Linked DNA regions of Anatilimnocola floriformis. The protein of the gene in region 1 interacts with the protein of each later gene in a pairwise test. Links are inferred from orthologs where the notes say so. Each region holds a gene or a part of one and is shown in the gene's direction. Other genes may lie near its edges.

Region 1 (7,930 bases):
GTTGTTGCAGCAGATAGGCGAGGCTGGCGGCGCCGGTCGCGGCATAGTCGAACTTCGACCAAGGCGCCGTGTACCGCATGCTCTTGCTGCAATCGACGAGGATGGTGCAGCGCAGATTGGTTTCTTCTTCGTATTCCTTGATGTAATGCCGGTCCGTCTTCGACCAGACTTTCCAGTCGATGTGCCGGATGTCATCACCGGGGGCGTATTCGCGGTGCGTGGCAAATTCCACCGCATAGCCGTGATACGGACTGCGGTGCTGGCCCGAAATAAAACCCTCGACGACCAGGCGGGCCCGCACATCGAGCCGCTTGATGCGATCCAGGGTTTTCGGATCGAGATAAGTGGGTAAGGACATGAGCAGTTTCTTTGTAGGCCGGAACAAGCTGTACTCAACGCAGTTCCGGCAGATGTGCACTTCATGCCGGAACTGCGCGTTGCTTGTTCCGGCCTACGCCATCGAACTTCAAACTTGCTTTAGCCGAACGCCCGCTTCAGCTCCGGCGCCACATCGTCGCCCTGTCGGCGAGCCGGGATTTCGGCCAGCAGCTTGTCGATCACCTTATCAGGCGTGATCCCAGCCGATTCGGCGTTGAAATTGGTGATGACGCGATGGCGGAGCACCGGATAGGCGACGGCCTTGATGTCGTCGGTGTTCACAAAGAACCGGCCGTTGAGCATCGCACGGGCCTTGCCGCCGAGCAGGAGGAATTGCATACCGCGCGGGCCCGAACCCCAGCTGACCCAATCCTTGATAAAGCCTGGCGCATCGGCTTCCATCACGCGAGTGGCGCGAACCAATCGCAAGGCATAGTGCAGCACGTGCGGAGCGGCCGGCACGCGGCGAACGAGCTGTTGCAGGCGGATGATCTCTTCGCCGGAGAGGACTTCCTTGACCGTGGCCACGATGTTCGAAGTCGTGCTCTCGGCAATCCGATATTCTTCGTCGTAGCTGGGATACTTCACGAAGACCTTGAACATGAAGCGGTCCTGCTGCGCTTCGGGCAGCGGGTAGGTACCTTCTTGTTCGATCGGGTTCTGCGTGGCGAGCACAAAGAACGGCCCTGGCAGAGTGTGCCGCTTGCCGCCGATGGTCACCTGGCGTTCTTGCATCGCTTCGAGCAGCGCGGCCTGGGTCTTCGGCGGCGTACGGTTGATTTCGTCCGCCAGAATGATGTTGGCAAAAATCGGCCCGCTGATGAAGCGGAAGCCACGTTCGCCGGTTTCCTTGTTTTCCTGAATCACTTCCGTGCCGGTAATGTCCGACGGCATCAAGTCGGGAGTGAACTGAATGCGGTTAAAGGCCAGGTGCAGCGAGCGGGCCAGCGTGCTGACCATCAAGGTTTTGGCGAGGCCCGGCACACCTTCGAGCAGGACGTGACCTTGGGCAAAGATCGCGATCAGAATCTGTTCGACCACTTCCTCTTGGCCGACGATCACTTTCGCCAGTTCGCTGCGGACGGCCTGATAGACGGATTTCAGGTTCTCCAAGGCCTTCAGGTCTTCGGGACTGGCGGCATCGGCGGGATTACCCATGGAAGCAATTCCTTCAGGAAGAAAAATACTGCGAGGAAAACAGAGGGGAAAAACAAGGAAGAGTACGAAACGCGACCGCGGAGATCCGGCGGGTTCTGAGCCGCGTTGCTCGCCACGCGCCCTCGCGGTCATTCTCTGAAACCGCAAGTGCGCACCGAGCGCCATTCCCTAAGTGCCATTTGCCAGCACAAAAGTTCAACTTCTCGAAACCGGCAATGAATACCCAGACAGAACCGCCCGCGCGACCAGCACGCCCCATTCTAAATGCCCCACGGGTCAATACCAGCGCTGGCCGCTCGGGCGCTGCGGATTTCCGTTCTGCGTTTCACTTCCAAGCGACGACTCCACAACGCGCCGAGCTCACCTCACGGCAAATCCATTTTCTGAAAAGCACGGCCTGCCAACGACTTCCGCCTCGCTCTGGCAAACTTGCGCCGACTCGGCGACAAGATTTCCACGATCATCTGGAGCCCGATCGCGCGCTCTCGAATCAGCTCGCTCACGGTTTTTTGCCAGTTTCACTGCAGGATGAAGAGCCCATGAAGTTTTTCCGCTAGCGACCTCCCTCTGTCGGTTTGACACCCTAGCTAGCACGGCTACAATCGCCGACGTCGTAACGGGCAATCAACGAGAGTTGGCAATTGAATGCTGACTCTCTTTCCTTTCAGGACTCGTGCTGCAATCGCCGGCAGCCACCGTACGGTTTCACCTTGGGAATGAATCCCCTCGGCCGAAAACCGCCGGTGCAGTTCCCCCCTCGGAATTTCGGCGCTAGCGGTGCGCGCGTAGGATGCGATCAGCGTGACCAGGGACGATATGGAGATCGTGTCAGCCGTGCAAACCGCATTGGCTGGCAAGGTCGGAACTCAACTAGTCGCGATGTGGGCCAGCGCCTCCTTTTCGTGGAAACGGGAAGGAGAACGCCTGATCCTCACCGCTCCCGATTCCTTCCGGCTCGATCGGCTGCGACGGTTCAAGGGCGAGCTGCAGGCTGCCGCAGTCGATGTCATCGGTCCACAAGCGATCGTTGATCTGAGAGTCGCCGAGCAGTCGAAAACGGCTGTGGTTGGCGGCCGCGTCACGCCGATAAAAGGCGGACCGGTACAACGGGAATTTCCCGGCTTGGTTGCTGTTGATCCGGCCCCAGTCGAATCTGCCGCCGCCGTACCGTCCTCTCCCCCCGCTGCCCCCAGCACGATTCACCCGCCCTTGCTCCCATCTGATACTATTGAGCAGTCGCCTCCTCCGGCCGCGGCAACGATTTTTCGTTTGCCCAGCGTGCCAGCTGCAAGCCACAATGCTTCCTCCCCGGACGATTCGTCTGATCAAACTCCTGCTCAACAACCTCACCGCATGGCGCGTCGTAACTTTGCATCGCTCGACGCCTTTGTAGTAGGAGAGGGGAATCGTCTCGCGCACGCTGCAGTCAAAAACCTGCTGAGCCAGCTCGGCCGTTACTCGCCGCTGTTCCTTTCGGGACCACCCGGCAGCGGCAAGACGCACCTGCTCGAAGGTTGCTGGCGCTATGCCCGCCAAGTCGCGCCGCAGCGCCGCACTATTTATCTGTCTGCCGAACAGTTCACCACACAGTTCGTCGAAGCCCTGCGCGGCTCCGGGTTGCCCAGCTTTCGTCGCAAGTATCGCGATGTCGAATTGCTGCTGATCGACGACTTGCAATTCTTCGCCGGTAAACCGTCGACCCTCACCGAATTGCAGCACACCGTCGATACGCTCCTCCGCGCCGGCCGCCAGGTTGTCTTCGCCGCTGATCGCAGCTTGCCCGAGCTGAAGAACCTCGGCAGCGAGCTCGTCGGCCGTATCGGCGGCGGCTTGGTTTGTGCAATCGATGCCGCCGATCTGCAAACTCGGCTCGGCATTCTCGAACAACTCGCTGGTTCGCATCAAACGCCCACGCCGAAGACCGTGCTTGAGTGGCTCGCCACGCAACTCGACGGCGATGCCCGCCAACTCGCCGGCGCGCTCAATCGTTTGCATGCCACCAGCGAAGCCCTGCACTGCCGCATCGACCTGCCGTTCGCGCAGCGGGCGCTCGCCGATCTGGTTCGCGTCAACCGCAAGGCAGTCCGCCTCGCCGACATCTCAAACACGATCTGCGAAATGTTCGGCATCGACGAGCAGTCGCTCCAATCCGAAAGCAAGTCGCCGGTCGTCAGTCATCCTCGCATGCTCGCCATGTGGCTGGCCCGCAAATACACCCGCGCCGCCCTCTCCGAAATCGGCAAGCACTTCGGCCGCAAGAGCCACACCACCGTCATCTCGGCCGAAGACAAAGTCAGCGAATGGCTCGTCAGCGGCAAGAAGAGCCTCCTCCTCCCCGAAGGGGACTGCCGTCTCGAAGACGTCGTCAAACGGGTTGAATCTCAATTGCGCCTGGCATAGCACTTGCGGGTGCTTTGGCAATTTACTCACCCGGAGAAATTGCCATGGCGAAGAAAAAAGCCGCCGCCAAAAAGAACTCGCTTGTGAATAACATCAACAAGCGAAAGCAGGCCGGTAAGAGTCGCAGCAAAAAGAAGAGCACCATCAGCCAAGAAGCCTACAGCGACATGCAAAAAGGCTGGCCGAAGAAAAAGACTGCGAAGAAGAAAACGGCCAAGAAGAAGACTGCCAAAAAGAAAATGTAGGCCGACGCGTAAATGGCAGGTGTCGGCAAGAAAATCAGGCTCTGCCGCTTCTGATCTTTAGTGGTGTAGTCGCAAATTCTCAGATTGAAGCGGCAGACCGAGATGAGCGCCGCTTTGTCACTGCGGACCACCGCCAATTGCGCGAAGGTTTCATCAAATTATCGGGCTGTATTTGCAGTTCTTGTGAATAGTTTGTGAAGTGTAGCCCTTCTGAGCGGAGACCCCGTTCTGTCCTCGCACGACTGATTTCTATAGTCGAAGCAGGCCTGCCAGAGACAGGTTTGCTAATCAGTTTTGCGGAACGGAGGAACAGGATGAATCGGAAATGGACCATGGCGCGAGTGTCGCGCCGGCGCGGATCTTGGGGATTTACGCTTGTCGAATTGCTGGTCGTGATTGCCATCATTGGAGTGCTCGTAGCGCTCCTCTTGCCAGCCGTGCAAGCGGCCCGCGAAGCAGCGCGGCGGATGCAATGTCAGAACAATTTGAAGCAGATGGCGCTCGCCGCGCACAATCATCACGACACCTATCTGTACTTTCCCAACGCCGGCTCCGATGGTCCCACGCGGACTTGCTGCAATGCAGATGATCGCCGCGGCTGGAGTTGGGCGTTTCAATTGTTGCCGTTTATCGAACAGCAGAATGTCTTCGATCAAACGTCCGACGCGGTCGTCAATCTCGCTGCGATCAAGAGTCACTATTGCCCCACGCGCCGTCCGCCGGCGAAATACGGCAGCTCGGCGAAAAACGATTATGCAGCCAACGGCGGCAACGTCATCGGCGAATACGGCAAGGAAGGTTGCTTCATTCGCCAGTGGGCGACGGTGAGCACCACCACACCGCTCAGCACGCCTGTCGATCAGCAGCGCCGCATGGCCGACCTGCTCGATGGCACGAGTCAGACGTTGATGATCGGCGAGAAGCAAGTCCATCCCACCACGTGGGGCACGGCAGGAGGCGACAACGAACCGTGGAACAATGCGGGTTGGGACGAGTGCATCGTTCGCTTCGGTTCCGAGACGCCGCAGCCCGATCATCTTCATCCGGATAGCACGCAACCCACGTTTTGGTCGCGCCGCTTCGGCAGCACGCATCCGGGCGGCGTGAACGTTGCCCGCGCCGATGGATCGGTCATCAACGTCACTTTCAGCGTCGACGCAACGGTGTGGAAAAACTTCTGCACGATCCGCGACGGCAACATTCTCAACGGCCCATTTTAATTGAATCTCGGAATTCACGAAGGAACACACATGACTCGTTACACGTGCGCTTGGCTGGCCATCGGCCTGTGCGTTTTATCCGCCGTGGGCTGTTCGCAAAGCAAAAGTCAGTTGCCGACATCGGCCACCGATGCCGAAGTGCAGCAGATGAAAGCCGACGAACAGCGCGTCGCAGCCGAAGAATCAGCCCGCGAGAAACAAGGGCTGTAGTTGGTTGAATTAGGGCGTCGTCTTCGCCAGATCGCACGCCCGCCACAAGTACCACGCCGCTGCCGATCGAAAGGGTTGCCAGCGGCGGCCTTGTTTGGTGATCGCATCCATCTCGGCAAGATCTTCGGTCGCGCCCTTCTTCGCATACGTCAGCGCAAAGCCTTTGCGAATTCCGAGGTCAGCAACCGGCAGCACGTCGAGCCGGCCGAGCGTGAACATCAAAATCATCTCCGCCGTCCAGCGGCCCACGCCACGAACTTCGGTCAGACTTTCGATGATGGCTTCGTCGTCCATCTTCACGAGTTGCTTGCGCTCGGGGACGAGTCCTTCGGAACTACGCGCCGCCAGGTCGCGAATCGACAGCAACTTGTTGCGCGACAGCCCCGCGCCACGAAGCGTTTCATCCGACAACGTCGCAATCGCGGCAGCGTGCTCGGTCGGCTTCTTCGGCAACAACGCAATCACCCGGCCGTGAATCGTTCCGGCCGCTTTGCCTGAGAGCTGCTGATAAACAATCGCTTTCAGCAGCCCGGAAAAAATCGTCCCGTTCGCCGGCAACAACCGAAACGGCCCCGCCTGCTCAATCAGCCCCGCGAGCTTCTTATCCGCAGCAGACAGATGCGCGATGATCTCCTCAGACCTCGGATGATGGCCGTTGCTATCGCTCATTCTGCCTTCTGCCTTCTGCCTTCTTCGTTCTGCGTTCGTTAATCCATTCCTGGCAACCACAACTTGCTCTTGGGTTCGGCTGAGGCGGCGGGAGCGCTGGGGGTCCACACACCGGCTGCGGCGGGCGCGGGGGCGGCTCCCATGCCGGGCATTCCTGCCATGGCGCCGGGCATTCCTGGCATGCCACCAGGGCCTGGCATACCGCCGGGGCCGCCTTGCGGGCGGATCAAACCGAGCTGCGCGAGCATCATGTATAAGCCTTGGGCGATGCCTGGTTCGTTCATGTGCTTCGAGCGAAGCGTGTCCATGATGCGCGTGAACTCGGCTTGTTCGCCGCGGAGCAAACGGAGCGGAATCTCTTGCAACATGAACCGCGCCGGCGAACGGCCGCGAGCAGCCGCCCATTCCTGCGCCTTCAAGAGCAGGTCGAGCGTCTCGCCCGGGTCGCCCGATTGGCGCGACAGTATCTCGAAGACGTCTTCTTTATTTGCGACCTTGTCGAGTGACGGTCGAGCGACAATTTCGCGCCCCACCTTCAGCACGATCCGCTTGCACGAGACAAGCGTGCCGCGCGTGAAGGCTTGCATCAGCTCATCGTCATTCAGCTTTGTCGCGTCGACGCGGCAGAGTTGCGCGAGCGAAGCCCGTTGAATGTTCTTGCCCGAAACTTCGAACTCACCGAGCTCCGGCAAGCCGAGCGCCTTGCGCAGTTCGTTGAAGATCGGTTCTTCTTGCGGCTGCGCGAGGTCCATCAGCAGGATGGTCGCGAGGGCTTTGTTTTGCAGCGCGGGATCGGCGGCGCCTTCGCGGAGCGACTTCCCTTCGAGGCTGGCTTGCGGCGAATCGGGCAACGTATTCAGCAGCAAATGCCGCCGTTGCGCGAGAATGAGATCTTTCCGCAGATCGGCCGGCGTATCGTCGGGGAACCGCCAGTTCACGGCGAGGATGGCCGCGTTGCGATTGTTAAAACCAACGGCTTCTTCGGTCGGTTCACCTTGGGCATGCGAACCGATGAGCGACTTCACCACGGCCACGCGGTCGGCGAAATCGTCGAGCTTGGGCGCCGTGAATTCAACGCGAGCATCGCGATCGGTTTGCTTGCCGTAGAACAGGACTTCGCCCAGGACCCGCGGAATCGCTTCGCGGGTAATGTCGATACCCGTTGCGGGAACGGCGCGATCGAGCACAAAGAACGCAGCCAGCGGCGGCGGTTCGCCTTCGGCCAGATCGAGTTCGTTGGGGTTGAGATTGATCGACTGCAGTTGCTTGTTCGAGATCCAGGCTTCCTTCAGCGTCGGCGCATCGTTGACGATGAACGTAGCCGTCACTTCTTGCACTTGATATTCCTCACCATTCATGGCGAGGAACTGCGCGAGGCCTTCGGCTTCGATGGCTTCGTCGCGGGGCACGGCGGCGAACGAAGCGTACTTCTGGAAGATGGCTGCGGCGATGTCGTCTTCGGCGAGCGTGACGAGCAGCGCACCGAGGTTGCGCCAGATCGACGGTTCGTTCGGTTCGCTGGCCGCGATGGCTTCGAACTTCTTCGCTGCTGCTTGAAAACAACCGAACTGCGCATCTTTCAAAGCGCTGCCGAACTCCGCGAGACCGGCCGCCGTCAGCGAGCCTTCCATCGGCGGCGGCACGAGATCG
Region 2 (7,851 bases), 200 kb from region 1 along the record:
GCGCGACTTTTGTCATTCGCCGGCACTTGATCGGTGAAGATCGAAACCAGCTTAAGCTGCGGAAATTCACCCTCGCCGTTGAGGTTGTATCCCTCGAGCAACCGCCCGCCGATCACATCGGCGTGGGAGTTTGGATACCAAGCCGTGGTAATGACGGCGACGCGGGGGATTTTTTCTTGAGCGGTAGTGAATTGAATAAGGCCGATGAAGAGCAGAGCGAACAACGCGAATTGTTTCATGGTGGGCTCAGCTTCTGATTCAGTAGCAAGGCTTCTCTACGACTTTGCGCGAGTTGCTTCAAACAGTCTGATCTCTTCGAGATATTGCTTCTTCATCGCCTGATAAGAGGCCACGACTCGATGAAGATGCTCGGCGTTCAAATCGGTTCGTTGCTGAATCACCGCCAGTCGCGCGTCTAGCTGATGCAGCTTTGATTTGGTTTGTTCGTAACCAGTTTGATCAAGCAAAGTAGTCATAGGATTAACTCGACTACTGGGGAGAATTCGACGAAGAGTGGGCAACTACCAGGCTGAATGGCGCAGCATAGCCCCGTAGGACTTCGCGATCCACTACTCCACGTCAAACTTCACGCCCTGCGCCAGCGGCAGCGTCGTGCCGTAGTTGACCGTGCAGGTCTGCCGTCGCATGTAAGCCTTCCAGGCGTCACTGCCGGCTTCGCGGCCGCCGCCGGTTTCTTTTTCGCCGCCGAAGGCCCCGCCGATCTCCGCGCCGCTGGGGCCGAGATTCACATTCGCGATGCCGCAATCGCTGCCGGCCGGCGAGAGGAACTGCTCGGCTTCGCGCATTCGCTCGGTGAAGATCGCGCTCGAAAGTCCTTGCGGAACATTGTTGTGCAGTTCAATGGCCGCGTTCAGATCCTGGTACGTAAAGACGTACAGGATCGGCGCGAATGTTTCGTGTTTGACGATCTCCATCGCAGGTTTCGCCTGGACGATGGTCGGTTGCACATAGCAGCCAGGTCGATCGATGCGCGAACCGCCGCAGAGTACTTCGCCCCCTTGCTGCTTGATCGTGGCGATTGCGTCGGTGAACTGTTTGACGGCGTCTTCGCTGATCAGCGGTCCAAGCACTGTCCCTTCTTCCCACGGCAGGCCGACCTTCACGTTGCCGTAGGCTTTTTTCAAGCGCGCGATGAGTTCCTCCGCGCGCGATTCATGCACGATGAGTCGGCGGAGCGTGGTGCAGCGCTGGCCCGCTGTGCCGACGGCGGCGAAGAGGATGGCTCGTACCGCGAGATCCAGATCGGCGGACTCCGTGACGATGCAGCCGTTGTTGCCACCGAGCTCGAGCAAGCTGCGGCCGAGACGCTCGGCGACTTTCACCGCGACACTCTTCCCCATCGCGGTGCTGCCGGTGGCAGAGATCAGCGGGAAGCGAACGTCGGCTGCAATCGACTGGCCTACGTCGCGATCACCGACGATGAGATTCAGCACGCCGGCGAGGCCACGCGATTCGAGGACATCGTTGACGATGTTCTGCACGGCGATGGCAGTCAGCGGCGTGAGATGCGACGGCTTCCACAAAACCGGATCGCCGCAGACCAGCGCGAGGGCAGCATTCCAGGCCCAAACGGCTACGGGAAAGTTGAAGGCAGTAATCACGCCGACCGCGCCGAGCGGATGCCATTGCTCCATCAGGCGATGGTCGGGACGTTCGCTGGCGATCGTCAAACCATAGAGCTGTCGCGACAAGCCGACGGCGAAGTCGCACATGTCGATCATCTCTTGAACCTCGCCGAGCCCTTCACTGCGAATCTTGCCGGCTTCGAGCGTGACGAGCAGGCCGAGGTCGTCTTTCTGTTTGCGCAGTTGTTCGCCGATCAGCCGGACGATTTCGCCGCGCTGCGGCGCTGGCAACTTTCGCCAACTGGCAAAGGCCGCGTGCGAGTTGCTCGCAGCAACTTCAAAATCTGCGAGCGAACCGGTGTGCACTTTGGCAATGATCTCGCCCGTTGCCGGGTTGAGCGATTCAATCTCACCGCCGCTCGGCCGATCGAGCCAACGGCCTGCATAGACGCCGGAGTTGGTGCTGCGGAGGCGAAGACGGTTGAGGAGATCCTGCCACATGTGAAATTTCCTTCTGCTTCCGATCTCCCTCTCCCCGATACTCCGGGGAGAGGGCCGTGGTGAGGGATTGGGCTGCGAGTGGACCAAATCTTAGGCATGCTTGGAATCGGAGTTAGTACCCGCTTCGACCCCTCACCCTAACCCTCTCCCCGCGGCGGGGCGAGGGAACAGGAGGCTCGCTGCGCTCGCACTAAATTTCTCCCAGCACTTCATCGATAATCGCGACTGCTGTGTCTACTTCTTCGCGGGTCACCACGAGCGGCGGGCAGAAGCGAAGTGTACTGCTGCCGCAACCGAGCATCAGCAGGCCGCGGCGGAAACAGGCTTGGACGACGGCATCGCGCTCAGCGCTAGCTGGCTCTTTCGTCTCGCGATCTTTCACGAGTTCTGCGCCGACCATCAAGCCCAGGCCGCGAACATCGCCGATGATCGGGTGTTTTTCTTTCAGCGAATTCAACCGCGCAACGAGATGACTGCCGACGTCGCGAGCGTTGGCCATCAGCGATTCTTCGAGCAGCTCGATTGTCGTCAGCGCGGCAACGCAGCTGATCGGATTGCCGCCGAAGGTGCTCGCGTGCGAGCCGGGTCCCCAATCCATCAGATCATTTCGCGCGATGATCGCACCGAGCGGCAGGCCCGAGGCAATCCCTTTGGCGAGGCAAATGATGTCGGGCGTCACGCCCCAATGCTCGATCGCAAACATCTGGCCGGTGCGCCCCATGCCCGATTGCACTTCGTCAACGATGTACAAAATGCCGTGCTTCTCGGCGAGCTTTTTCAGCTCGCGATGAAATTCCGGCGGCGGCACGATGTAACCACCTTCGCCTTGAATCGGCTCGACGATGATGCCAGCCACTTCCGTTGGCGGCACCGTGCGACGGAAGAGATCTTCGAGTTGATTGAGCGTGTGCATACACGCGGCCGCGCCATCGCGATACGGATTGGCGTAGTCGATGTGCGTCACTTGCGGGATGAGCGGCGCGAATCCACGGCGCTGAATCATCTTGCTGCCGGTCAGCGACAGCGCACCCATCGTCCGGCCGTGGAACGCGCCGAAGAAGGCGATCATGTGTTGCCGGCCCGAGTGATAGCGGGCGAGCTTGAACGCGGCTTCGACACTTTCGGCGCCGCTATTGGTGAAGAAGACTCGCTTGTCGCTGCCGCCCGGCGCGAGTTCGGCCAATTTGCGCGCGAGGTTCCCTTGCGGGGCGTAATAGAAATCGGTCCCCGACATGTGGATCAGTTTTTTGGCCTGCTGCTCGATGGCAGCGACCACGCGCGGATGACAATGGCCTGTCGAGCAAACGGCGATCCCCGCCGTGAAGTCGAGAAAGCGGTTGCCATCGACGTCTTCGATCATCGCACCTGCGCCGCGTTCGACAGCGAGCGGGTAGACCCGCGTGTAAGAGGGCGACGTGTAGCGCTCGTCGTCGGCGATCAACTGCTTGCCGCGCGGGCCCGGCAGATCGGTGTGAATGAATGGGACTGGCCGATTTTCCCCTCCCGCTGAAGGTGCAGCGAAAAGTGGCGCAGCGGAAACTGGCACGGCCGGACTGATTTTGATCGGCGTGTTCATGGCGTCCATCTCCTCCTTTGAATACTACGTCTCGGAGGGGGAAGGGCAAGGGTCAGCCAGCAGCGTTAAGTGTCGTCGGCGACAGGTTTTCCCCAGTCTGGCGAGAGGGATGATCCGCAGAAAACGGCGAGTGCTATCGCTAGGGCTTCGATTTTTCCGCTGTGATTCGAATTGAGGGAGGGTCGCGCGTTACAATCAGCGTGGCCGCCCTTTTCCTGGTGTTCAGCGGTTCGAACGCTCGATTATCTCGGGTCCGCTTCGGCCCCTCACCCCGACCCCCTCCTGGTCGCTACGCGGAGTACGCGAGTGCCGAGGAGCGGGAGTTCTTGAAAATTGCACGGAGGACATATGTCGTCAGTACAGCGGAAAGACAAGCCGCAATTCAAAGGCTCGCAGAAAGACGACAAGCCTCCATCGCAGGGCGAGCTCTTCACCAAGCAGCCTCCCTTTGATCTGCAAGCCGAGATCGGCGTGCTGGGGAGCATCGTGCTGCTGCCTGACGTGCTCGACGACGTGATCATGATTGTGCGGCCGAGCGATTTTTATGACGAAGGGCATCAGAAGCTCTTTGAACATATGTGCGGGCTGCACGAGTCGAGCAAGAAGATCGATCCGACGCTGCTCATCGATCGCTTGAAGACGGCTGGCGATTTCGAAGCGGTTGGCGGGCAGGCCTACTTGGCCAAGATCATTAACGCGGTGCCGAATGCCGCGCACGCGACTTACTATGCGGAGATCGTCCGCGAGAAAGCGACTTATCGCGCGCTGATTACGTCGGCGACGGAAATTCTCCGCGACGCTTATGATGAATCGGCGGAAGCTGCGCAGCTGCTGGGACAAGCCGAGCAGAAAGTCTTCTCGATCCTCGACAGCCGCAGCGATAACGCGGTGAAGCCGATCAAAGACATTCTGCACGAAGCGATGGACCGCCTCGAAGCGATGATGATGGGGACGCACTCCGATGGTTCGGGCGACTATGGCTTTCGCGACATGGATAACAAGACCGGCGGCCTGCATCCGGGCGAACTGGTGATTCTCGCGGCCCGTCCTTCGATGGGCAAAACGGCGTTTGCCATGAACGTGGCCGAAAACGTCGCGCTCCATCAGAACATCCCGGTGCTGTTTGTCAGCCTCGAAATGTCGTCGATCGAACTCGCCGATCGTTTGCTGTGCTCGGTCGCGCGGGTGAACGGTTATCGGCTTCGTAACGGTACGATCTCGCAGGAAGATCGCCTGCGGCTCGTCGAGAAGGCCGCCGAAGTCGCCAAGGCGCCGTTGTATGTCGACGACTCGCCAGGCCGAACCGTTTCGGAAATCGCAGCCGCGGCGCGGCGGATCAAGCGACGTTCGGGCGGTTTGGGGTTGATCATCATCGATTACTTACAGCTGATCGAGCCCGACAATGCGAAAGATCCGCGGCAAGAACAAGTCGCCAAGATCGCGCGGCGTTTGAAAGGTATTGCCCGCGAACTAAAAGTGCCGCTGATGTGTCTGGCTCAATTGAACCGGCAAACCGAAGCGGGCAAAGACAACATTCCCAAGCTGAGCCATCTCCGCGAATCAGGTGCTATCGAACAAGATGCCGACGTGGTGATGTTTGTGCACCGCGAAGAATATTATGCTCGCGGCGAAGAGCGCGAACGGCTGTCGGGCCAGGCCCAGATCATCATCGCCAAGCAGCGTAACGGCCCGGTCGGCGACGTGAATATGGAATGGCACAAAGACTTCACGCGGTTTCAAGATCCGACACCGGAGCGCCTGCGCGAGTTTGATACATATAATGCGAACGACGATCCGCAGTTCGGTTAGGATCGTTAAATAGCTTTCGCGATCCTGCGACCACGGGGCTTGTCCCCGTGGAGCAATCACTGATGAGCTACAAGTGGTAGCGGTTCAGTGATCGCCCCACCGGCACAGGGCCGGTGGTCGCGAGAACGACGAAAAGGCCTTTGGTGGGACAAAGGCGAGTACTCGTTGCGACTACTGGGAGGGCCACTTTGCAGCCCCAAGAAGTAATCATCTACGACCAGCTCACTCCTTGTCCGTACCTGGAAGGAGAGACCGCTCGGTTGCCGCTCCGGCAACCGCTGGCCCATCTTACGCAGCGGCAAGTTGACCGGCGTTTGGATGTCGGCGATCGTCGCAGCGGCTACATGCTCTATCGGCCTCATTGTCCCAATTGCCAGGCCTGCGAACCGATTCGGCTAAATCTGGAAAGCTTCCGCCCGAATGCGACGCAGCGGCGCGTTTATCGTCGCGGGATGGAAATGCTCGAAACTCGCGTTGGCGAACCGATTGTGGACGACGAGCGGATCAAGCTCTTTAATCTGCACCGCGCGCTACGCAATCTGGAGCGCGACGACGGCCCGATCGATCAGATTGGCTACGAGGAGTTTCTCACCGATAGCTGCTGCGAAACGATCGAACTCAGCTATTGGTACGAAGACCGCCTCGCCGGCGTGGCCATCACCGATGTCGGCAAGTCGTCCCTCTCCGCCGTCTATTGCTTCTTCGATCCCACGATCGAAGGCTTGAGCATCGGCACCTTCTCGGTCCTCCGCCAAGTGGAATTCTGCCGCGCCCAGCGCCGGCAGTTCCTTTACCTCGGCTTCTTCGTGGCCGGCTCGGCGCATATGCAATACAAGGCGAAGTTCCATCCGCATGAACGGCGGCTGAATGGGGTTTGGACGACGGTGGAGTGAGAGGCGGGATGCGAGAGGCGGGATGCGAGAGGCGGGATGCGAGAGGCGAGGGAAAGAGATGAAGGGTTCAGTTTTATGCGACGCGAATCCCGCACACCGCTGATTTTGGCTGTCGTGCTGCTGATTCTGCTGGCACTTTATGTGGGGAGCTATTTGGCGTTGGTGGTGCCGCCAAGGGCGTTAATTCAGCGACGCGGATCGAGGCACATGCATCGCGAACAGGCGAAATATCACTACAAGCATCAAGAACCGCTTGCCAAATGGATTTTTTGGCCAGTGGAACGACTCGACGAGCAACTTCGGCCGGTACAGGAATGGTAGCTCCGTAAAGACTGGCTTCTTTCGCCCCTCGCCTCTCGTCCCCCGCCTCCCGCCCCCAAATTCCCCATTTTTCAAAAATCCAAGCCCCAGCGGCATTTGGAGTCGCTATGCGGGTTGTTTTCCGGCATAATACGTCCCCATAGTTTCGGCGGGGTGCGCGAATTCGGTCCTTACGATCGTGCAGCAGTTTAATCCGCCAAACTCTCGGTACCTTCTCGTTTCCCACTCACGATGTTGCCAACCTGGCCCATTTCGCTCCTTGTCCGACACACTGTGTCGGCCTGCGCGCGACCCGCTTTGCGGAGCCAGGTGGTATCGCGGCGCCTCATGCATTCGCGCAGCGGCCTGGACTCTTCGGCTGGGGAACCCGTGGTTGCCGAGGCCCGCACGCGGGCAGCCGTACACGTTGCGTTCATGTTTGTTCACAGCCCTGACGGTGATCGTGGCGAGCCCCGCGGCTTGCACGAGAACCAGTTGCAGCGCCGCCCCTTGTTCCACTGCTTGTGTCATCACAGCAATGATGTGGAACGCTTCGCATTCGATTTTCTGCCGGGATTACCCGGTAGCGACTCGACAATCGCCCGCGAAGCCACCCTCCGGCCGCACGCTGCATTTCCTTTCTCCGCGAGCCGGCAGCGATCGACGCTGCGGCCGCCACAGCCAGCACGCCAGGGCAGGCCCCCAAATCAAGAGAGAAGCTGTCAGTATGAAGAGCGAAATGTTGGTCAATGTCTCGCAGCCCGAGGAGTGCCGCATTGCCATCGTTGAAGATGGCCAATTGGAAGAGCTGTATATCGAGCGGGCGAGTGCTGACAATTACGTCGGCAATATCTACCGCGGCCGGATCGTGAATCTCGAGCCGAGCATTCAAGCGGCGTTCGTCGACTTTGGCGTCGGTCGCAACGGCTTTTTGCACATCAGCGATGTCGAAGCCCAATATTTCCGTCAGGGCGGTTTCGATCCTGCCGAAGCCATGATGGGTGGTCGCAATGCCGACATCGACACCGGCGAAGACGACAACGGCGGTGAAGAAGGAGAAGAGGGCGAAGAACGTCCTCGCCAACAACGGCAGCAACGCCATCGTCGTCCGCCCCGCGGTGGCCGGCCGCGCGTGAAGCCGCCGATCCAAGAAATCTTCCGCCGCGGCGACGAAGTGCTCGTGCAA

What was found.
Region 2: the proteins of M9Q49_RS30985 (region 1) and dnaB interact in binary tests that used the Escherichia coli proteins (3 or more experiments, as listed by UniProt). The link is inferred for Anatilimnocola floriformis from one-to-one orthologs.

What each region holds. Positions count from the first base shown.
Region 1 is NZ_JAMLFW010000002.1:1,612,978-1,620,907, forward strand. The notes cover bases 1,712-4,636. They hold M9Q49_RS30985 (DnaA/Hda family protein), read left to right. Parts: upstream 1,712-2,337; coding sequence 2,338-3,936; downstream 3,937-4,636. Other genes in these bases: M9Q49_RS30990 (hypothetical protein), read left to right, coding at 3,981-4,181; M9Q49_RS30995 (DUF1559 domain-containing protein), read left to right, coding at 4,496-4,636. Outside these bases: M9Q49_RS30975 (DUF58 domain-containing protein), read right to left, coding at 1-358; M9Q49_RS30980 (AAA family ATPase), read right to left, coding at 478-1,536; more of M9Q49_RS30995, read left to right, coding at 4,637-5,401; M9Q49_RS31000 (hypothetical protein), read left to right, coding at 5,432-5,611; M9Q49_RS31005 (DNA-3-methyladenine glycosylase family protein), read right to left, coding at 5,621-6,280; M9Q49_RS31010 (hypothetical protein), read right to left, coding at 6,319-7,930. UniProt on the Escherichia coli protein: Plays an essential in the initiation and regulation of chromosomal replication. Binds in an ATP-dependent fashion to the origin of replication (oriC) to initiate formation of the DNA replication initiation complex once per cell cycle.
Region 2 is NZ_JAMLFW010000002.1:1,811,442-1,819,292, forward strand. Bases 3,396-6,241 are described here. They hold dnaB (replicative DNA helicase), read left to right. Parts: upstream 3,396-4,011; coding sequence 4,012-5,472; downstream 5,473-6,241. Other genes in these bases: M9Q49_RS31785 (acetyl ornithine aminotransferase family protein), read right to left, coding at 3,396-3,663; M9Q49_RS31795 (arginyltransferase), read left to right, coding at 5,661-6,241. In the rest of the region: M9Q49_RS31770 (hypothetical protein), read right to left, coding at 1-239; M9Q49_RS31775 (hypothetical protein), read right to left, coding at 276-476; amaB (L-piperidine-6-carboxylate dehydrogenase), read right to left, coding at 570-2,087; more of M9Q49_RS31785, read right to left, coding at 2,278-3,395; more of M9Q49_RS31795, read left to right, coding at 6,242-6,365; M9Q49_RS31800 (hypothetical protein), read left to right, coding at 6,441-6,686; M9Q49_RS31805 (Rne/Rng family ribonuclease), read left to right, coding at 7,393-7,851. UniProt on the Escherichia coli protein: The main replicative DNA helicase, it participates in initiation and elongation during chromosome replication. Travels ahead of the DNA replisome, separating dsDNA into templates for DNA synthesis.